DNA from 2 places in the Streptomyces sp. Ag109_O5-10 genome. Region 1 is predicted to be linked to the other one. Evidence: riboswitches for the same ligand, from Rfam matches in the RefSeq annotation. Region 1 holds a riboswitch; the other holds the start of a gene.
The links. A riboswitch is a leader RNA that binds a small molecule or an ion and turns the genes downstream of it on or off. The one in region 1 is predicted to bind cyclic di-AMP.
Positions count from the first base shown of each region.

Region 2: linked by a shared signal. The riboswitch ahead of BLW82_RS25260 (LysM peptidoglycan-binding domain-containing protein) and the one ahead of BLW82_RS11215 (M23 family metallopeptidase) in region 1 are both predicted to bind cyclic di-AMP.

Region 1 is NZ_FNTQ01000001.1:2,441,545-2,452,416, reverse strand. Features, by position in the region: gene BLW82_RS11250 (GNAT family N-acetyltransferase) at 1-298, opposite strand, end outside; gene BLW82_RS11245 (alpha/beta fold hydrolase) at 821-1,597, opposite strand; gene BLW82_RS11240 (helix-turn-helix domain-containing protein) at 1,711-2,538, shown strand; gene BLW82_RS11235 (CobW family GTP-binding protein) at 2,790-3,875, shown strand; gene BLW82_RS11230 (DNA gyrase/topoisomerase IV subunit A) at 3,872-6,328, opposite strand; gene BLW82_RS11225 (M16 family metallopeptidase) at 6,630-8,024, shown strand; gene BLW82_RS11220 (M16 family metallopeptidase) at 8,021-9,409, shown strand; cyclic di-AMP (ydaO/yuaA leader) riboswitch at 9,602-9,765, shown strand; gene BLW82_RS11215 (M23 family metallopeptidase) at 9,778-10,533, shown strand.
Region 2 is NZ_FNTQ01000001.1:5,505,088-5,515,959, reverse strand. Features, by position in the region: gene BLW82_RS25290 (SAM-dependent methyltransferase) at 51-1,340, opposite strand; gene BLW82_RS25285 (NAD(P)/FAD-dependent oxidoreductase) at 1,548-2,927, opposite strand; gene BLW82_RS25280 (Ppx/GppA phosphatase family protein) at 3,369-4,310, opposite strand; gene BLW82_RS25275 (DUF501 domain-containing protein) at 4,511-5,035, opposite strand; gene BLW82_RS25270 (FtsB family cell division protein) at 5,065-5,541, opposite strand; gene eno (phosphopyruvate hydratase) at 5,650-6,936, opposite strand; gene BLW82_RS25260 (LysM peptidoglycan-binding domain-containing protein) at 7,364-8,053, opposite strand; cyclic di-AMP (ydaO/yuaA leader) riboswitch at 8,058-8,232, opposite strand; gene BLW82_RS25255 (LysM peptidoglycan-binding domain-containing protein) at 8,427-9,449, opposite strand; gene BLW82_RS25250 (cytochrome P450 family protein) at 9,678-10,872, opposite strand, start outside.

The DNA.
Region 1 (10,872 bases):
AGCCGAGCTCGGCCTCCTCACGCGGGCCGCTGCGCAGCGGGCGCAGGCAGAACCAGCCGACGAACGCGCCGCCGTCCTTCTCGTGCGCGGCGAACAGGCCGAGGTCGTGATCCCAACGCTCGTAGCCGGCGAGGATGCTGGGGATGACGAGGTCGCGGACCTCCTCCGGCGGGGTCGGAGCGCCGCCGGTCAGGTAGCGCATCACCGCCGGGTCGCTGTCCAGCTCGATCAGCAGGTCCGCGTCCGCGGCGGCGAAGGGGCGCAGGATCAGGCGCTCGGACTCCAGGTAGGTGATCACGTGAGGATCATGGCCGAGACGGGGCGGACGGTCCAGGGAGTTATCGGGCCGCGTCCGTCACCGGGCGGGGTGCCGGAGGAGCGGCGTGGCACGGCCGCCTTCACGGCCACCGCCGAGGACCCGAACCTCTCTCTCGCTCGCCTCGCCGTTGCTCCGCGACCGCCGACGCCGGTGTGCCGGCAGGCCTCGCCGTCGCGGTGACCACTGTGCCGACCACGCTGGGACGGCGTGTGCGCGCACGCATGCTCGCCTCGGTGATCGACGTTCTGCTGCGGCCGCACTCACTGTCCCGACGGCGACACCCTGTGCCGGCCGCCGCGGCGACCGGCATGGAACCGTCGGATTCCCGGCCTCGTCGTTCCGCGGTCGCGCTCCCGCAGCGAGTCGGGGAGCGGCGGTGATCGCAGACTGAGAGGGCGCGGGGCCCGGGATGGCGTCCAGACCGGTCAGCACCCCGGGTCGCGTTCGCCGCGGGCCATGGCCTGAAGCATGTCCAGGGCGGAATTACCGGCGATGTCGTGGTCAGGCCGCTGGTGCGAAGGCCGTGATGGCCTCGACAAGGTCGGACGGGGCTTCCAGCGGGATCAGGTGACCGGCGTGCGGGATCACCACGAAGTCGGCCTGGGAGAGGTAGGGCACCAGGTTGTCGCGGAGCACGTCGACGGGTTCGACCTGATCGTTCTCTCCGGCGACGACGAGGGCGGGAACGCTGACCAGGCGCGTCTGCTCGGTGATGTCCTGCGCGATGCCGCGCAGCGGCCACTCGGCGCGGGCGGCGTCGGTGACGGTCCGCGCATCGGTCACGATCTGCGCCTTGACCGATGCGGGCAGCTCGGTGGCGGTGAGGATGTGGTCCCGTGCCCCGGCTACGGAATCGGCGGAGTCGTAGGCGTGCGACAGGGCTTCCTGGTACTCGGGTGTGATCTGTGCGGCGGGCTTCGCCGGGCCGGAGCCGACCAGGACGATGCCACGCAGGCCGGCGGGCCGGGTGGCCGCGACCAGCTGTGCGACCTTGCCCCCCATCGAATGCCCCACCAGGACGTAGTCGGTGACCCCCGCGTCGCCGAGCACGGCGAGCGTGTCGTCGGCGAGCTGACCGAGCGTGTAGGGGCCGGGCAGAGCGCTCGACCGGCTCCACCCGCGGAAGTCGGCCGTGACCACGTCACGGCCCGCGAGGCGGTCGACAACGAGGTCCCAGGTACGGGCGGAACCACCCCAGTAGTGCAGGAACACCAGGGTCGGTCCGGTCCCCGTCCGGTGGTCGTAAACGGGCAGAAGCGTCTGCTGCGTCATGCTCATGCTGGTCTTGTCCCCATCGGTGTTCTGAGCGATTGTCCTTTGAGTCCATTAGAAGTTCCGCACCTTGACGGGGCATCGGCGTGACTGGTCGCCCGATGGTGAAAACTGGACACGTGACCGTGATCCGGCAGATGACCTACCAGCCCGCAGGGCGCCGTGCCGCCGCGGTCGAGACCATGACGTTCGACCGCCTTCGCGAGCTGAACGACGGCGGCACCCAGCGCGCCGACTTCCACGTCCTCGCCGTCATCGACGCCGGACGCGGCTCGGCCACGGTGGACTTCCTCCACCACCCGCTCACGGAGCGGTCCGCGGTGTGGATTCCACCCGGAGCGGTGCACCGGTGGGACGACATCGGCGATGTGGCGGGGCACCTCGTACTGTTCGTGCCGACAGCGCCGGTCACCCACGCCACCCGGCAGCTTGTCGCCTCCCCGGACCTGGCCGCGCACTGGAGCATCCCCGACGCCGACTGGCTGTTCGTCGACACCGCGCGCAACCATCTCCTCCTCGAAGCGTCCGCCCCACCCGAGGACTTCTCCACGGAGCTGCCCGAAATCCTGCTTTCCGCGCTCATCGCCCGGCTGCGGCCCCCGCACGCCGAAGCGCGGTTCGCACATCCGGTGTTCCGGTTGTTCCGCTCCAGCGTCGAGACGCACTTCCGTAACCATCACGACGCCGGCTACTACGCCCGTGCTCTGGGATACGCGCCCCGCACCCTCTCCCGAGCCGTGCAGCAGGCCACGGGCCGCACCGCGAAGGCGTACATCGTCGACCGGATCATCCTGGAGGCCAAACGGCTCCTCGCGCACGACCGCCTCACCGCGGCCGCCTGCGCCGCCACGCTCGGCTTCCCCGACGCATCCAACTTCTCGGTGTTCTTCCACAAGTCGACAGGCGTGCGCCCGGGCGCGTGGAAGGCGACGGCAGCCGTCGAGTGAGGCGGTGCACTCGAGAACGGCACTCCCGCCCACCATCACGGAGTGTCACAGCCATGATCGCCGACACTCCGTACCCGCCTCGCCGCCTCGCCACCTTGGCGCCGTCGGGCCGGTGGCACGGTACGTGGGACCGCAGCCGGAGGCGGCAGGCGCCGTCACCGCGTAGCCGGAACGGGGCGCGGTGCCGGTCCGGCGGGATTTCCTATCCTGGACCGGCCCGCCACCCGCACCCGCGCGAAAGAGGCCCCCCGTTGGAGCACCACCCCACCTCCCGGCAGATCCCGGTCGTCGTCCTCGCCGGATTCCTGGGGTCCGGGAAGACCACGCTCCTCAACCACCTGCTGCACCGCAGCGGAGGCAGCCGGATCGGGGCGATCGTCAACGACTTCGGGGCCATCGAGATCGACGCGATGGCCGTGGCCGGCGCCCTCGGCGACTCGACCGTCTCCCTCGGCAACGGGTGCCTGTGCTGCGCCGTCGACGCCAGTGAACTGGACGTCTACCTGGAGCGGCTCGCGGGCCCCGGCACCGGCGTCGACGTGATCGTCATCGAGGCCAGCGGTCTCGCCGAACCCCGGGAACTCGTCCGGATGCTGCTCGCCAGCGAGCACCCCGGCATCGTCTACGGCGGCCTCGTCGAGGTCGTCGACGCCGCCGAGTTCGACGACACCCGCGCCCGGCACCCCGAGATCGACCGGCACCTCGCCCTCGCCGACCTGGTCGTCGTCAACAAGCTCGACCGGGCCGCGGAGGGCGGCGAGCGCGTCCTCGGACTGGTGCGGTCGCTCAGCGACCGCGGGGCCGCCGTCGTCCCCGCGACCTACGGCCGTGTCGACCCCGAGTTCCTGTTCGACTGCCGGCCCAGGGAGGAGCGCATCGGGCAACTGTCCTTCGACGACCTGCACGACCATCACGACGGCGGCGCGGACGGCGGCGCGCACGGGGGGCATCTGCACACCGCCTACGACACCCTGTCCTTCGCCACCACGCTGCCCCTCGACCCCCGTCGGCTGATGGCCTTCCTCGACAGCCGTCCCGAGGGGCTCTACCGGATCAAGGGATACGTCGACTTCGGGCCGCACGACACCGGCAACCGGTACGCCGTGCATGCCGTGGGCCGGTTCCTGCGGTTCTATCCGGAGGCCTGGGGAGGCGGCGAGGAACGGCTCACGCAGCTCGTGCTCATCGGCTCCGGCATCGACGCGACCGCGCTCCGCAAGGAGCTGGAGGCGTGCACGAACGACGCCCCACACGCCGACGAACACGGCATGTGGGGCGTCCTGCGCTACGTCCAGGGCCTGGCGGACGGCCCCGACGGCGACGGGTACGAGGCCTAGACCGGGCCCGCCACCACCGACACCGTCTTCGCCAGCGACACGCCGGAGCCGTCGCGGCGCGGGTCGATCTCCGGGAGGTCGACCGGGGTGCCGTTCTTCTGCGCGGCCTTCGCCGGGACCGGGCCCGCCCAGGCGAAGGACAGGCAGTCCTCGCCCTTCAGGAACCGCTGGCAGCGCACGCCGCCGGTGGCCCGGCCCTTGCGGGGGTACTGGTCGAACGGCGTCAGCTTGGCCGTCGTCTGCACCGAGTCGTCGAGGGTGCCGCGCGAGCCGGCCACCGTGAAGACCACGGCGTCGGCGGCCGGGTCGACGGCCGTGAAGGAGATGACCTTCGCGCCCTCGGTGAGCTTGATGCCGGCCATGCCGCCCGCCGGACGGCCCTGCGGGCGCACCTGGGAGGCCTGGTAGCGCAGCAGCTGCGCGTCGTCGGTGATGAAGACCAGGTCCTCCTCGCCGGTGCGCAGCTCCATCGCGCCGACGATCCGGTCGCCCTCCTTGAGGGTGATGACCTCCAACTCGTCCTTGTTGGACGGGTAGTCGGGGACCACGCGCTTGACCACGCCCTGCTCGGTGCCGAGGGCGAGACCCGGCGAGGACTCGTCCAGGGTGGTCAGGCAGACCACCGACTCGCCGTCCTCCAGGGAGAGGAACTCGGAGAGCGGGGCGCCGCCGGCCAGGTTCGGCGCGGTCGCCGTCTCCGGGAGCTGGGGGAGGTCGACGACGTTGACGCGCAGCAGCCGGCCCGCCGAGGTGACCGCGCCGATCTCACCGCGCGCGGTCGCGGGGACCGCCGAGACGATGACGTCGTGCTTGGCGCGCCTGCCGTCGGAGTCCTCCGCGAACGGCTCGCCGTTCATGGTGCGGGCGAGCAGGCCCGTCGAGGACAGCAGCACCCGGCACGGGTCGTCGGCCACCTGGAGGTCCACCACGGCCGCCGGGGCGCCCGAGGCCTCCAGCAGGACGGTGCGCCGCTCGGTGCCGAACTTCTTGGACACCGCGGCCAGTTCGGCCGAGACCAGCTTGCGCAGCTCCGCGTCCGAGTCCAGGATCCGGGTCAGCTCGGCGATCTCCGCGGTGAGCCTCTCCTTCTCCGACTCCAGCTCGATGCGGTCGTACTTGGTCAGACGGCGCAGGGGCGTGTCCAGGATGTACTGCGTCTGGACGTCCGACAGCGAGAAGCGCTCGATCAGGCGCTCCTTGGCCTGCGCGCTGTTCTCGCTGGAGCGGATCAGCCGGATGACCTCGTCGATGTCGACGAGGGCGGTGAGCAGACCCTCCACCAGGTGCAGCCGGTCGCGGCGCTTGCCGCGGCGGAACTCGCTGCGCCGGCGGACCACGTCGAAGCGGTGGTCCAGGTAGACCTCGAGCAGCTCCTTGAGGCCGAGGGTGAGCGGCTGGCCGTCCACCAGGGCCACGTTGTTGATGCCGAAGGACTCCTCCATCGGCGTCAGCTTGTAGAGCTGCTCCAGGACCGCCTCCGGCACGAAGCCGTTCTTGATCTCGACGACCAGGCGCAGCCCGTGCTCGCGGTCGGTGAGGTCCTTGACGTCGGCGATGCCCTGCAGCTTCTTGGCGTTGACCAGATCCTTGATCTTGGCGATGACCTTCTCGGGGCCGACCGTGAAGGGCAGTTCGGTGATGACCAGGCCCTTGCGGCGGGCCGTCACCGTCTCCACCGCCACCGTCGCCCGGATCTTGAAGGTGCCGCGGCCCGTCTCGTAGGCGTCCCGGACGCCCTCGAGGCCGACGATCCGGCCGCCGGTGGGCAGGTCGGGGCCGGGGACGTGCTTCATCAGCGCGTCCAGGTCCGCGTTCGGGTAGCGGATCAGGTGCCGGGCGGCCGCGATCACCTCGCCGAGGTTGTGCGGCGGCATGTTCGTCGCCATGCCGACGGCGATCCCCGACGAGCCGTTCACCAGCAGGTTCGGGAACGCGGCGGGCAGCGCGACCGGCTCCTGCTCCTGGCCGTCGTAGTTGGGCGCGAAGTCGACCGTGTCCTCGTCGATCGACTCGGTCATCAGGCTGGTCGCCTCGGCCATCCGGCACTCGGTGTACCGCATGGCGGCCGGCGGGTCGTCGTTGCCCAGCGAGCCGAAGTTGCCGTGGCCGTCGACCAGCGGGACCCGCATCGAGAACGGCTGGGCCATGCGCACCAGCGCGTCGTAGATCGACGAGTCGCCGTGCGGGTGCAGCTTGCCCATCACCTCGCCGACCACGCGCGCGCACTTCACGTAGGCGCGGTCGGGGCGCACACCCATCTCGTTCATCTGGTAGACGATCCGGCGGTGCACCGGCTTGAGGCCGTCGCGGGCGTCCGGCAGGGCGCGCGAGTAGATGACCGAGTACGCGTACTCGAGGTAGGAGCCGCGCATCTCGTCCACGACGTCGATGTCGAGGATCCTCTCCTCGAACGAGTCGTCGGGCGGCGGGGTCTTCGTGCTGCGGCGGGCCATCGCTGCCGGCTCCTTGCTCATGCGTGAACGGGATCTGACGCGGACCATTGTGGACCGCGGCACTGACAACCCGGGCCAGGACCCGGTCTCCGCGGCCCGCCCCGGTACCGGTGGGCCGCCCGGAGCGCGGCCCGGAGACATTCGAGGCGGGTCGGACGCAGGCTACGCGATCCACTCGCGCGATCCGCTGTGGGCGTACGTCGTGCGGGAACTTCGCCCGGCTCCCGCACGCTTGCATACAGTGGCAGGACCGGTAGAAAAACCGCGGTTCGGGACCGCTTCCGCGAGCGAAGGGACGTACATGCCCATGGGTCACACGACCACGGCCGAGACAGGCTCCGGAGGCCTGGCAGCGACCGAGCACCGCTTGGCCAACGGTCTGCGCGTGGTGCTCTCCGAGGACCACCTGACCCCGGTCGCGGCGGTCTGCCTCTGGTACGACGTCGGTTCCCGGCACGAAGTCAAGGGGCGCACCGGCCTGGCTCACCTTTTCGAGCACCTGATGTTCCAGGGCTCCGCGCAGGTGAAGGGCAACGGCCACTTCGAGCTCGTCCAGGGCGCCGGCGGCTCGCTCAACGGCACCACGAGCTTCGAGCGCACCAACTACTTCGAGACCATGCCCGCCCACCAGCTGGAGCTCGCGCTCTGGCTGGAGGCCGACCGCATGGGCTCGCTGCTCGCCGCCCTGGACGACGAGTCGATGGAGAACCAGCGGGACGTCGTCAAGAACGAGCGCCGCCAGCGCTACGACAACGTCCCCTACGGCACGGCTTTCGAGAAGCTGACCGCGCTCGCCTATCCGGAGGGCCACCCCTACCACCACACGCCGATCGGCTCGATGGCGGACCTGGACGCGGCCACCCTGGAGGACGCGCGCGCGTTCTTCCGCACCTACTACGCGCCCAACAACGCGGTGCTCTCCGTGGTCGGCGACATCGACCCGGAGCAGACCCTCGCCTGGATCGAGAAGTACTTCGGTTCCATCCCGGCGCACGACGGCAAGCCCGCCCCGCGCGACGGCTCGCTGCCCGAGGTCATCGGCGAGCAGCTGCGCGAGGTCGTCGTCGAGGAGGTCCCCGCGCGGGCGCTGATGGCCGCCTACCGGCTCCCGGAGGACGGCACGCGCGCGTCCGACGCGGCCGACCTGGCCCTCACCGTCCTCGGCGGCGGCGAGTCCTCTCGCCTCTACAACCGCCTGGTACGGCGCGACCGTACCGCCGTAGCGGCCGGCTTCGGCCTGCTGCGGCTCGCCGGGGCGCCCTCGCTCGGCTGGCTGGACGTGAAGACCTCCGGTGACGTCGAGGTACCGGTCATTGAGGCCGCCATCGACGAGGAGCTCGCCCGGTTCGCCGAACAGGGCCCGACGCCCGAGGAGATGGAGCGCGCCCAGGCCCAGCTGGAGCGCGAGTGGCTGGACCGGCTGGGCACCGTCGCCGGCCGCGCGGACGAACTGTGCCGCTTCGCCGTCCTGTTCGGCGACCCGCAGCTCGCCCTGACCGCCGTCGAGCGCGTCCTCCAGATCACCCCGGAAGAGGTCCAGGAGGTCGCCAAGGCCCGTCTGCGGCCCGACAACCGCGCGGTACTCGTCTACGAACCGAAGTCCCCGGAGACGGTCGAGGACGCCGACGTACCCGAGGACCCCGAGGCCGAGGCCACGGTAGAAGCCGGCGACAACAACGAGGAGACGGCCAAGTGACCGAGCTCGCCACCATGGACTTCCACCCCCAGCCGCAGCCGGGCGAGGCAAAGCCCTGGGCCTTCCCGGCCCCCGAGCGCGGCACCCTGGACAACGGCCTGACCGTGCTGCGCTGCCACCGCCCCGGCCAGCAGGTCGTCGCCGTCGAGGTGCTCCTGGACGCGCCCCTGGACGCCGAGCCGGCCGGCCTGGACGGCGTCGCCACCATCATGGCGCGGGCCTTCTCCGAGGGCACCGACAAGCACTCCGCCGAGGAGTACGCCGCCGAGCTGGAGCGGGCCGGCGCCACCCTCGACGCGCACGCCGACCACCCCGGCGTCCGGATCAGCCTGGAGGTCCCAGCCTCCCGGCTCGCCAAGGGGCTCGGGCTGCTCTCCGACGCCCTGCGGGCGCCCGCCTTCGCCGAGAGCGAGGTCGAGCGGCTGGTCCGCAACCGCCTCGACGAGATCCCGCACGAGCTGGCCAACCCCAGCCGCCGCGCCGCCAAGGAGCTCTACAAGGAGCTGTTCCCGTCTACCGCACGGATGTCCCGGCCGCGCCAGGGCACCGAGGACACCGTCGAGAAGATCGACGCGGCCGCCGTCCGCGCCTTCTACGACCGGCACGTGCGTCCCGCCACGGCCACCGCGGTCGTCGTCGGCGACCTGACCGGCATCGACCTGGACGAGCTGCTCGGCGAGACCCTGGGCGCCTGGCGCGGCTCCACCGCGCAGCCCCGCCCGGTCCCGGCGGTGACGGCCGACGACACCGGCCGGGTCGTCATCGTGGACCGCCCCGGCGCCGTCCAGACCCAGCTGCTCATCGGCCGCGTCGGCCCCGACCGGCACGACCGGGTCTGGCCCGCCCAGGTGCTCGGCACCTACTGCCTGGGCGGCACCCTCACCTCCCGCCTGGACCGCGTCCTGCGCGAGGAGAAGGGCTACACCTACGGCGTCCGTTCCTTCGGGCAGGTCCTGCGGTCCGCCCCCGACGGCACCGGCGCCTCGATGCTCGCCATCAGCGGCTCCGTGGACACCCCGAACACCGGCCCGGCCCTGTCGGACCTGTGGACGGTGCTGCGCACGCTCGCGGCCGGGGGCCTCACGGACGCCGAGCGTGACGTGGCCGTGCAGAACCTCGTCGGGGTGGCGCCGCTCAAGTACGAGACGGCGGCGGCCGTCGCGGGCACCCTGGCCGACCAGGTCGAGCAGTACCTGCCCGACGACTTCCAGGCCACGCTGTACCGGCAACTGGCCGCTACCGGCACCGTGGAGGCCACCGCGGCGGTCGTGAACGCCTTCCCGGTGGACCGTCTGGTGACGGTCCTCGTCGGGGACGCGGCGCAGATCAAGGAGCCCGTGGAGGCGCTCGGGATCGGCGAAGTCACGGTCGTCGCCGCCGAGTAGCGGCACGCGCGCGTGCGGAGCCCTGGTGACCACCCGGTCACCAGGGCTCTGGAATGTCCGAATTGGGGCGGAGGTTGCCTGTCTGCCCTGTGGGATGCGCGACAAAAACGGTGATCCGTTTGAGCATTGAAGGCAGGCCCTCGTAGGTTCTTCCGGGCTGTCCGTCAGGCATCGCGCCGCGTCCGCGGCACCGGACAGCCATCGCCGAGTCCCCGTACGGCGCGAGCCAGGGGAGCCGGGGACCCACGCAGTCCCTGGGGTGAATCGGGCGCCCGCGCGTGTCGCGAGGGGGCCCGTAGGAGACCTTCCTGCTCCGAACCCGTCAGCTAACCCGGTAGGCGAGAGGGAAGGAAAGGACCAGCCTCTACATGGCGTTCATGTGCGCCTCCGGGAAGCACCGTCGTCCCGGCCGGGTGAAGCGCACCACCGCGCAGGCCGCCGGTATCGCGGCCCTCACCACCACGGGTGTCATCGGCACCGTCTCCGCCGCCCCGGCGCTCGCCGCCGAGAACTCCGTGGAGCAGACCGGCCTCACCCCGGTCATCACGATCAGCGACTCCGTCGCCGAGCAGATCGACGCCCAGGCCGCCGCCCAGAAGGCGGTCGCCGAGCGCAAGGCGGCCGAGGAGGCCGCCCGGAAGAAGGCCGCGGAGCAGGCCGAGAAGGAGCGCGCGGCCAAGGCACGCGCCGCCCGCGAGGCCGAGCGCAAGCGCCTCAACACCTTCGTCGCGCCGATCAGCGACTCCTACGTCTCCACCGGCTACAAGACCGGCGGCTCCCTGTGGTCCTCCGGCGCCCACACCGGTATCGACTTCCACGCCGCGAGCGGCACGGCCGTGCACGCGGTCGGCACCGGCACGGTCGTCTCCACCGGCTGGGGCGGGGCGTACGGCAACGAGATCGTCATCAAGATGGCCGACGGCATGTACACCCAGTACGGTCACCTCTCGTCCATCGGCGTCTCGGTGGGGCAGCAGGTCACCCCGGGCCAGCAGATCGGCCTCTCCGGTGCGACCGGCAACACGACCGGTCCCCACCTCCACTTCGAGGCCCGCACGACCCCCGAGTACGGCTCCGACGTCGACCCGGTCGCCTACCTCCGCAAGCACGGCGTCAGCGTCTGACGGAGGCGTCGCGCCGAGGCCGACGTGGTTGCGCCGTGTGCGAGGGGTACGGGTGCGTCGTGGGTGCTCGCGAGGGTCCCCGCGCCCCTTGCAGGGGCGTCACGCACAGCGCCCCTTCAGGGGCGCGGGGAACCGCGCGAGCAACCCCCCAGCGCGCCGGCAGTCGACCACCGAGGCGAACCGGGGAGAGCACTGCGGAAGCAACCCGTGAGATCTTCCGGAGCCCCGGCCATGTGCCGGGGCTTTCGTCGTTTTCGTGCCACTCCTGTCCAAAATATATCCCTGGATTCCGGCCCCCCTTCGGAAATTCCCGCTCATTGCAATAGAGTCACGGAACGG
Region 2 (10,872 bases), 3.1 Mb from region 1:
GCCTACGGTGAAGGGGCCCCACGGCGAGCGTGGGGCCCCTTCGGGTGCCGTCAGCTGTTCCAGGTACGGGTGCGCAGGGGCAGCCCGGAGGCGCCGGAGTCCGGGGTCCGGACGGCCAGCACCTGGTTGACGCCGATGCGGTTGTGTTCGAAGGCCAGGGCGGAGGCGGCCATGTACAGCCGCCAGACGCGGGCCCGGCCGGGGCTGGTCATCCGTACCGCGCGCGGCCAGTCGGCCTCCAGGTTGACCACCCACCGGCGCAGCGTGCGGGCGTAGTGCTCGCGGATCGACTCCACGTCCCGGACCTCGAACCCGGCCCGCTCCAGCTGGGTGACGGTGGTGCCGACCGGGGCGAGCTCGCCGTCCGGGAAGACGTAGGCGTCGATGAACTCGTCGACGTCGTAGGCCGACTCGTCGCGCTGCGGCCGCCGCGCGATCTGGTGGTTGAGCAGCCGCCCACCGGGCTTCAGCAGCCCGTACAGGTTCTCCGCGTACTCCAGGTACCGTTCGGCCCCCACGTGCTCCGCCATCCCGATCGACGAGATCGCGTCGTACGGCCCGTCGCGGACGTCCCGGTAGTCCTGGACCCTGATCTCCACCCGGTCCGTCAGACCCTCGTCAGCGACCCGCTTGCGGGCGAACGCGGCCTGCTCCTGCGAGAGGGTGACCCCGACGACGCCCACGCCGTGCTCGCGGGCCGCGTGGATCGCCATGGAGCCCCAGCCGCAGCCGACGTCGAGCAGCCGCTGACCGGGTCTCAGGCCGAGCTTGGCGCAGACGAGTTCGAGCTTGTCGCGCTGGGCGGTCTCGAGGGTGCCGTCGTCCTCCCAGTAGGCGCACGAGTACACCATCGACGGCCCGAGGACGAGCTCGTAGAAGTCGTTGCCGACGTCGTAGTGGTGGCTGATGGCCTGTTTGTCACTGCGGCGGGTGTGCAGATGGCGGGGTCTGCGGACCTCCTCGCGGGGCGGGGCGGGCGGGATGGGCGGCCCGGCGAGCTTCACCAGCTCCCGGACGGCGGCCCGTACGGCGGGGTCGCGCAGCGCCTGCGCGAGGGTGCGGCCGTCCTCCCCGCGCTCCCAGATCAGCCCGGACATCACCGCGAGGGCGCCGTAGAGGTCGCCCTCGATGTCCAGGTCGCCGGCGACCCAGGCGCGGGCCAGGCCCAGTTCGCCCGGCTTGAACAACATGCGGCGCAGGGCGCGGCGGTTGCGCACGACGAGCGTCGGCGCACCCGGCGGCCCGGCCTCCGATCCGTCCCAGGCCCGCAGCCGTACCGGGAGCGGGGCTCCCAGCATCTGCTCGGCAACACTCCTCAGCCGCGACGCGGCGTCGGCCATGGCGCACACCTCCAAGACATCGATCCCGGATGCCGGTTACCACGTAAACACCGTGAGGGCAGCAGCGCAGTCCCGCAAAGGAGTTACGACCGGGCAAAAAAGATGTAGCCGCCATGTAATCGGGCCGGCGTCCGGGAACGCCGAAGGGCCTCCCGCACCACGGATGGCGGGAGGCCCTTCGGATGGTTCAGCGACCGGTGACCGGGGTCAGGAGGCCTTGGCCTTCTCCTCGGCCTTCGGGGCGGCGACCGGGGCGGGCTTGGCGGCCTCGTAGAACTCCTCGCGGGGGTTCTCCATGGCACCCAGGGACACGACCTCGCGCTTGAGGAACATGCCGAGCGTCCAGTCGGCGAAGATGCGGATCTTGCGGTTCCAGGTCGGCATGGCCAGACCGTGGTAGCCGCGGTGCATGTACCAGGCCAGACGGCCCTTGACCTTGATCTTCGTCTTGCCCAGGACGATCATCGCGACGCCCTTGTGCAGACCCAGACCGGCGACCGCGCCCTTGTTGGCGTGGCTGTACTCCTTCTGCGGGAAGCCCCGCATACCGGAGACCACGTTGTCGCCGAGGACCTTGGCCTGGCGCAGCGCGTGCTGCGCGTTCGGCGGGCACCAGGCGTTCTCGACGCCGGCCTTGCGGGCGGCGACGTCCGGCACCTGGGCGTTGTCGCCCGCGGCCCAGATGTAGTCGGTGCCCTGCACCTGGAGGGTCGGCGCGGTGTCGACGTGACCGCGCGGGCCGAGCGGCAGGCCGAAGCGGGCCAGCGCCGGGTTCGGCTTGACGCCGGCCGTCCACACGATCGTGTTGGAGTCGACCTCGAGGCCGTTCTTCAGCACCACGTGGCCGTCGACGCAGGAGTCCATCGAGGTGGAGAGGTAGATCTCCACGCCGCGGCTCTCCAGGTGCTCCTTGCCGTACAGGCCGAGCTTGGGGCCGACCTCGGGCAGGATCTTGTCCGCGGCGTCCACGAGGACGAAGCGCATGTCCTCACGGGACACGTTCTTGTAGTACTTGGCGGCGTCGCGGGCCATGTCCTCGACCTCGCCGATGGTCTCCGCGCCCGCGAAGCCACCGCCGATGAAGACGAAGGTGAGCGCCTTGCGGCGGATCTCCTCGTCGGTCGTGGAGTCGGCCTTGTCCAGCTGCTCAAGCACGTGGTTGCGCAGGCCGATGGACTCCTCGATGCCCTTCATGCCGATGCCCTGCTCGGCGAGGCCGGGGATCGGGAAGGTGCGGGAGACCGCGCCGAGCGCGATCACCAGGTAGTCGAAAGGCAGCTCGTACGCCTCGCCGACGAGCGGCGCGATCGTGGCGACCTTGCGGTCCTGGTCGATGGTGGTGACCCGGCCGGTGAGGACCTCCGCCTTCGGCAGCACGCGTCGCAGCGGGACGACGACGTGCCGAGGGGAGATGCTGCCGGCGGCGGCTTCGGGGAGGAAGGGCTGGTAGGTCATGTACGACCGGGGGTCGACGACCGTGACGGTCGCCTCGCCGTAGCGCATCTTCTTGAGGATGCGCCGAGCTGCGTACAGGCCTACGTACCCACCGCCTACTACGAGGATCCTGGGACGCTCCGTGGTGCTCATGGCATCGAGTATCCACCCGCCCCAGGGGGGCCGCTCGTGCGCCCCTTCACAAGCTTCCACGGGTGTCGTGCTACACTCCGCGGCCCACGTGACACAGGTCATGGTCGACCGGGGGAACCCACTTCCGATACGACCCGTTGTCAATGCCGTGTGAGCTGCCTCTCCAGGCTTCCGGGGGCACCGCGAGGGCACCCGATGTCACCCTTACGAGCGCCTCCCGGACCCCCCTCCGAACGCTCTCCTGAGCACGCGCTCGGGCCTGTTGAGCCCCCGAACGGCCCAAGACCGCCCACCGGACCCCCCACCTGCACCGAATTCCTTGTGAAGAACTTCACGAAGTTTTCCGCCGGGGTGTCGTGGCACGGCGTGTCACAGGCCGTTCGGGGCGCTCACCCGTCGATTCGCATGCTCATCCGAGGATGGATCACGCCGATCTGTGGGTCAGGCGACGGACCAGGCGATGCCGTCCAGAATGTCGTGCTCGCTCACCACGACCTCCTCGGCACCCACCCGTTCCATGATCGACTGGAGTACGAGGGCGCCGGCCCCGATGATGTCGACCCGCCCGGGGTGCATGGAGGGGATCGCCGCCCGCTCGGCGTGCGTCGACCGCAGCAGCCATTCGGTGATCTCCCGGACCCGGACGTAGGGGATGCGGGAGTGGTGGATCGCGGCGGAGTCGTACTCCGGCAGCTCCTGGTGGATGGCGGCGAGGGTCGTGACCGACCCGGCGAGACCGACCAGGGTGCGCGCCGCACGGAGCGGCACGGTCTCCTCCGCGAGGTCCAGGGCGCGCTCGATGTCGGCCCGCATGGCGGCGATCTCGGCCTCGGTCGGCGGGTCGCTGACGTGCCCCTCGTGCACGAGGTGCCGCTCGGTCATCCGCACGCACCCGACGTCCACGGACCGCGCGGCCCGCACGTGGGCGTCGCCCACGACGAACTCCGTCGAGCCGCCGCCGATGTCCACGACGAGGAACGGCTTCGCGAGGTCCTCGCGGCCGCTCAGCTCCCGGGTGGCGCCGGTGAAGGAGAACTCGGCCTCCTGGTCGCCGCTGATGACCTCCGGCTCGACACCGAGGATCTCCAGCACACCGCGCACGAACTCGTCCCGGTTCTCGGCGTCACGGGAGGCCGAGGTGGCCACGAACCGCAGCCGCTCCGCCCCGTACTCCTTGATGACCGCCGCGTACTCCCGGCAGGCCGCGAACGTCCGCTGCAGCGCCTCCGGGGCCAGCCGCCCGGTCCGGTCCACCCCCTGCCCGAGCCGCACGATCACCATCCGCCGGTCCAGATCGACGAGCTCGCCCGTCTCCGGGTCCGCGTCGGCGACGAGCAGCCGGATGGAGTTGGTTCCGCAATCGATGGCGGCGACGCGGGGCATGGCGTGGGTTCCTTGTCTGTTCGTGAAGGCTCGGCCGGCCCAGCCGAGCCGTGTCGGCCGAGCAGGGGCGGCACCCATTCAACCGACCCGGTCGGGGCGGTACCTGTTCAATCGACCGAGTCGGGTGGTGGGTGGGCGAGGGACCCGGAGGTCCGGGGGTCCGGGGGCGGAGCCCCCGGGGCGGGCGACCTGTCCGGCGGTCAGTGCTCGGCCGGGAGCACCACACACGCCCCCTTGGCCCACCACTCCGGCAGCATGGCGATCGCCTCGTCGCCCAGCGGGTTCACGCCGGGCCCGGCGGCCAGGGAGTGCGCCACGAGCACGTGCAGGCACTTCACCCGGTCCGGCATCCCCCCGGCGCTGGGAAAGCCCGTCAGCTCCTCGATCTCGTCCCGGCGCCGGATGTAGTCCTCGTGCGCGGCCCGGTACGCCGCCGCCAGCTCCGGATCGCTCTCCAGCCGCGCTGTCATCTCCTTCATGACGCCGTTGGCCTCCAGGGTCCCGATCGCGGAGGCGGCCTTCGGGCACGTCAGGTAGTACAGCGTCGGGAACGGCGTCCCGTCCGGCAGCCGCGGCGCGGTCTCCACGACGTCCGGCTGCCCGCACGGGCACCGGTGCGCGATCGCCCGCAGCCCGCGCGGAGGCCGCCCGAGCTGCTGCTTGAAGGCCTCGACGTCCGCGTCGGTCGGCTCGGTGCGCGGGGTGGAGGGCGGAGGCGTGTGCATGACTGTGTTCTGCGTGGCTTTCTGTCGGTTCACTGGTCGGACGCGTCGGACTTGTCGACGCCGTCCCAGACGTTCGCGTACCAGGGCCGGTCGGCCGCCCCGAGGTAGGCGTGCGCCTGCTTGGCGGCACCGGGGTCGATCACCACGAACCCGGTCTCGCCCGGCAGCACATAGTGCAGCCGTTCGCGGATCTGCTGCTCGGCGTACGCGTCGTCCTGCCACCGCGCCTTGAGGTCCCGCAGCTGCTCGACCCGCTGCCGGGCCTGCTGCTGCTGCCGTTCGAGGTCCGAGATCTCGGCGCGCTGGGAGACGTACTGCCGCATCGGGTAGGCGAGCGCGACGACCATCGTGCACAGCACGATCGCGAGCAGCGCGGCGCGGCCGGTGAGCCGGGAGCGGCGGGCCTGGCGCCTGGTCTGGGAGCGGTAGACCCGGGCCGCCGTCTGCTCGCCGAGCAGCTTGAGCCTGGTCGCGGTGGAGAACCGGTCCCGGTCCCTCACGGCCATGTCCCCGCCTCCCTGGTCGCCCTGATACGTGCGTACGTCCCCGGACACGGTACGGGACCGGGTACGGGGACGTACGTACGACTGGCTAAGCCTTACCCTCTAGCGGGCTCAGCCTTTGAAGCGCGGGAAGGCGCTGCGGCCCGCGTACACCGCCGCGTCGTCGAGGATCTCCTCGATGCGCAGCAGCTGGTTGTACTTGGCGACGCGCTCGGAGCGGGCCGGGGCGCCGGTCTTGATCTGGCCGCAGTTGGTGGCGACGGCGAGGTCGGCGATGGTGACGTCCTCGGTCTCGCCGGAGCGGTGCGACATCATGCACTTGAAGCCGTTGCGCTGGGCGAGCTCGACGGCGTCCAGGGTCTCGGTCAGCGAACCGATCTGGTTCACCTTCACCAGCAGGGCGTTGGCGGTGCCCTCCTCGATGCCGCGGGCCAGGCGCTCCGGGTTGGTGACGAACAGGTCGTCGCCGACGATCTGCACCTTGTCGCCGAGCTTGTCGGTGAGGACCTTCCAGCCCGCCCAGTCGTCCTCGAACAGCGGGTCCTCGATGGAGACCAGCGGGTAGGCGGCGACGAGCTCCTCGTAGTACTCGGTCATCTCGGCGGCCGAGCGGGACTTGCCCTCGAACTCGTACTTGCCGTCCTTGTAGAACTCGGACGCGGCGACGTCGAGCGCGAGCGCGATCTGCTCGCCGGGGACGTAACCTGCCTGCTTGATGGCCTCCAGGATGAGGTCGAGCGCGGCGCGGTTCGACTCCAGGTTCGGGGCGAAGCCGCCCTCGTCACCGAGACCGGTGGCCAGGCCCTTGCTCTTCAGGACCTTCTTGAGGGTGTGGTAGACCTCGGCACCCCAGCGCAGCGCCTCGGAGAAGGACTCCGCGCCGATCGGGGCGATCATGAACTCCTGGATGTCGACGTTGGAGTCCGCGTGCGAGCCGCCGTTGAGGATGTTCATCATCGGGACGGGCAGCAGGTGCGCGTTCGGGCCGCCGAGGTAGCGGAACAGCGGCAGGTCGGACGCCTCGGAGGCGGCGTGCGCGACGGCGAGGGAGACGCCGAGGATGGCGTTGGCGCCGAGCGAGCCCTTGTTGTCGGTGGCGTCCAGGTCGAACATCGCCTGGTCGATCAGGCGCTGCTCGGTGGCGTCGTAGCCGACCAGCTCCGGGCCGATCTGCTCGATGACGGCGAGGACGGCCTTCTCGACGCCCTTGCCCTGGTAGCGGTTGGGGTCGCCGTCACGGAGCTCGATGGCCTCGAAGGCACCGGTGGAGGCGCCGGACGGGACGGCGGCACGACCCGTGCTGCCGTCGTCGAGGCCGACCTCGACCTCGACCGTGGGGTTGCCTCGGGAGTCCAGGATTTCCCGGGCTACGACGACGTCGATGGACGGCACGAGCATCTCCTTCTTGGGATGTGACGCTGGTTGTGCGGGGCGCACGCGGGCCTCGTCGGCCCTTGCTCAGCCTTGCGACTAGAGCCTAACCGTCCCGGGGCCGTCGGCCGGCACGACCGACCGGCCCGTGGACACACAGACGGTACTCATTGTTCATGCGCGGAACAAAGGGGGTCCCGATGAAGAACGGGAGAAGAGCGGGTCAAGAGGGGGACGACGGGACGCCGGACGGTGGGGCGGCGGCGCGGCGGGGGCAAAAAGAAACCCCGCTCCGGTGCGTTCGGGGGAAAACGCACCGGAGCGGGGTCCGTGGGGGACGGGGGTGGCCCTCACATGCTCTCCACTATGGGGACCACGGCTGTGGGGGAGCTGTGGTTCGGCTGGGGACCGCTCAGTACTTCCGGCGGCCGCCCGGCGGGCTGCGTCAGGTGCCCTACTTCAGGTGCAGCTGCTGGCCCGGGTAGATGAAGTCGGCGTCCTCGACGATGTCCTTGTTCAGCTTGAACAGCGCCTGCCAGCCGCCCTTGACCTTGTGCTTCTCGGCGATCGAGCTGAGGGTGTCGCCCTTGACGACCTTGTACTCGCCGTCGCCCTTCTTGACCTTCTTGCCGGTCGGGGTGGTGACGGTCTTCTTGGCGGCCGGGCGCTCGGCGGAGCGGGAGGCGGCCTGGGTGTCGGTCGAGCGGGTGCTCGTGCCGGCGCTGCCGCTCGACGAGGAGCTGGAGGAACCGGCGCTGCCGCCGGTGTAGGTGGCACCGGACAGGCCCGTGCCGCAGACCGGCCAGGCGCCCTTGCCCTGGGCGCCGAGGACCTTCTCGGCGATCTGGATCTGCTGCGCCTTGGTGGCCTGGTTGGCCTGCGCGGCGTACTGAGTGCCGCCGTACGCGGCCCAGGTCGAGGCGGAGAACTGCAGACCGCCGTAGTAGCCGTTGCCGGTGTTGATGGCCCAGTTGCCGCCGGACTCGCACTGCGCGACGGCGTCCCACTCGGAGGCGGTGGCGGCGGAGGCGCTGCCGGCCGCCATCAGCGGGGCCGCGACGGCGACGCCGGTGACACCGGCGACAGCGATGGCGCGGACGGCCTTGGACGGACGACGGTGCTTGCCCTTGCCCGAGAACAGCATGGATCGATCCCCTCACCGACGCCTGCGAGGTGAGCTGTCGGGTTCGGGCCGGTTGAGTTGCCCGGCCGCACACCCGTGTGTCGGTGCGCGGCTTCACCCCGAGCCGGATCGGCGGTCTCAACCACCGGTCCCGGCACTTACCTTGGGTCCCCCGCTCCTGCCTACGGCGCATGACGCGACGACTGTTCCCGGACGGCCGCTGGCAGGACTCGGCGTTGCGACGGCCGGGGCTCGTGGTGACGAGCGGCCTCGACCGTAGACAGGCCGTCAGGCGAATTTCAAAGATGATCAGGGCTTCTGAGACTCATCCCACACTTTCACCAAAACGGACATTCAACTCGAAGCGGGTTGTCAACTCCCGCCGCGTTTCGTCCTATTCGGTGCCGAGTTTCAGGGTCTGACCGGGGGTGATGGCATTCGCGTCGGAGCCGATGTCGGCCTTGTTGGCGTCGTAGAGCGCACGCCATCCGCCGTCGAGATCAAGGGAGTCGGCGATGGAGGCCAGAGTGTCGCCGTCACGGACGGTGTAGGTGCCGCCGCCACCGGAGGCGTGCCGGCCGGAGGATGCGGCAGCCTGACCGTTTGTCACGTTTTCGTCCGCCGAGCCGCCGCGGTGCTTGCCGCCGCCACTGAGGGCTCCCGTGTCGACCAGACTCCAAGACCCGCCGGTCTGCCACGATTTGTCCGAGTGGTCGGCCCCGGAGACGACGGGACTCTCGCTGGCCTTCGACGCGCCGGAGCCGGAGTCGGAGTCGGAGTCGGCGGATTCCGACTTGTCCGTCGTGCTGGATTTGCCGGAAGGGTCGGTCTTGGAGTCACCCCCGACGCTTGCACCCGGAGAGGGAGTGGCGGAGTCACTCCCGGAGTCCATGGCGTCCGAAGAGGAGTCCGAACCGGAGGAACCGGAAGAACCAGAGGAAGAGGACGAGTCGGACAGTCCGGCGGACGAGTCCGACGAGTCGGAGGAACCGGACGAACCACTCGAGTCGCCGAGTCCCGTGTCGACGTTCACCGAGGCGTCGTCGGACGAGAGGCCGGCGAGCAGGGCGCAGGTCCGCCAGGCTTTGGTGCCCTGGTCGGCGAGCATCTTCTCGGCGACCGCTATCTGCTGCGAACGGCTGGCCTGGTCGGGCGTGGAGGCGTAATCCAGGCCCCCGTACTTGCTCCAGTCCTCCAGGGAGATCTGGAGGCCGCCGTAGTAGCCGGTGCCGTTGTCGGCGCTCCAGGAGCCGCCGCTCTCGCACTCGGCCACGTGGTCCCAGGTGGAGCCGTCCGCCGCGTTGGCGCTCGCCGCTCCGAGGAGCGGGAGGGCGATGGCGGAGCCGGTCACCCCGGCCGCGACGAGGAGTGCCGGAGCCTGGCGGGGGCGACGGTGACGACCGTTCCCGGAGAGCATGCGGAAACCTTTCGAGCGACAGCGGTGACCGGCGCGGCGGGTCCCGCAAGGGCGCCGCGCTGATGGGTGAACGTATAGGCAGACGATCGCTTGTCACAAGTTAATGCCGCGTAGATCACGTGAAGATCACAGACTTGAACGCTGGTCACCTTCTGCCCGAACGGGCCGGTAGTGGCCCCGGTGAAGGCTCGCCGAGGGCCGGGCGAGGGTTCACCGACCGGCGCGGGTTCACCGACCGGTGGGCGTGAACTCGACGGGGAGGGTGCGCAGTCCGCGCATGATGAGTCCGCCACGCCACCGCAACTCCTTCTCGTCGACGGCGAGTCGCAGGTCCGGAAGGCGGGTGAGGAGGCCGGCGAGCGCGGTCTGGCCCTCCAGGCGGGCGAGCGGGGCGCCGAGGCAGTAGTGGATGCCGTGGCCGTATCCGAGGTGCTGGTTGTCCCGCCGGGCGAGGTCGAGGGTGTCCGGCTCCGCGAACCGCTCCGGGTCCCGGTCCGCCGCGGCCAGGACGACCAGGACCGGGTCGCCGGGCGCGATGTGCTGCCCGCCGATCGTGACCGGCTCGGTGGCGAACCGCCAGGTGGCCAGCTCCACCGGCCCGTCGTAGCGGAGCAGTTCCTCGACACCGGTCTCCAGCACCCCGCGCTCGCCGGCGGCCAGGGACTCCTGCAGCCGGGCCCGCTGACCGGGGTGGGTGAGCAGCGCGTACGTGCCGTTGCCGATCAGGTTGACGGTGGTCTCGAAACCCGCGAACAACAGGATGAAGGCCATGGCAGCGGCCTCGTTCTCGGTGAGGTGCTCACCGTGGTCCGAGGCCCGGATGAGCCCCGAGATGAGGTCCTCGCCGGGACCGGCCTCGGCGGGCAGCGCCTCCCGCTTCCGGTGGATCAGCTCGGCCAGATATCCGCGCATCTTCTTCACGGACCGCGCGACCCCGCCCCGCGGCCCGCCCCCGTGCCGGATCATCATCCCCGCCCAGTCCCGGAAGTCGTCCTGGTCCTCGGGCGGCACGCCGAGCAGGTCGCAGATGGCGTAGATGGGGAGCGGGAAGGCGAACTCGTGGATGAGGTCGGCCTCGCCCCGCTCCGCGAACCCGTCGATGAGCCGGTCGGCCAGCTCCCGCACCCGCGGCGCGAACTCGGCCACCCGCCGCGGAGTGAACGCCTTGCTCACCAGCCGGCGCAGCCGGGTGTGGTCCGGCGGGTCGATGTTCAGCAGGTGCGTCATCAGCTCGGCCTTGCGCTCACCGGGGATGCCGGTCTTCCCCTTGGCGTGCGCGGGCTCGTCGTGATGCGCGGGGTTCTTGGACAGACGGGGGTCGGCGAGGGTCTGCTTGGCATCGGCGTACCGCGTGACCAGCCAGGCCTCCACCCCGCTGGGCAGCCGGGTCCGCCGCACCGGCTCGTGCTCCCGCAGCCAGGCG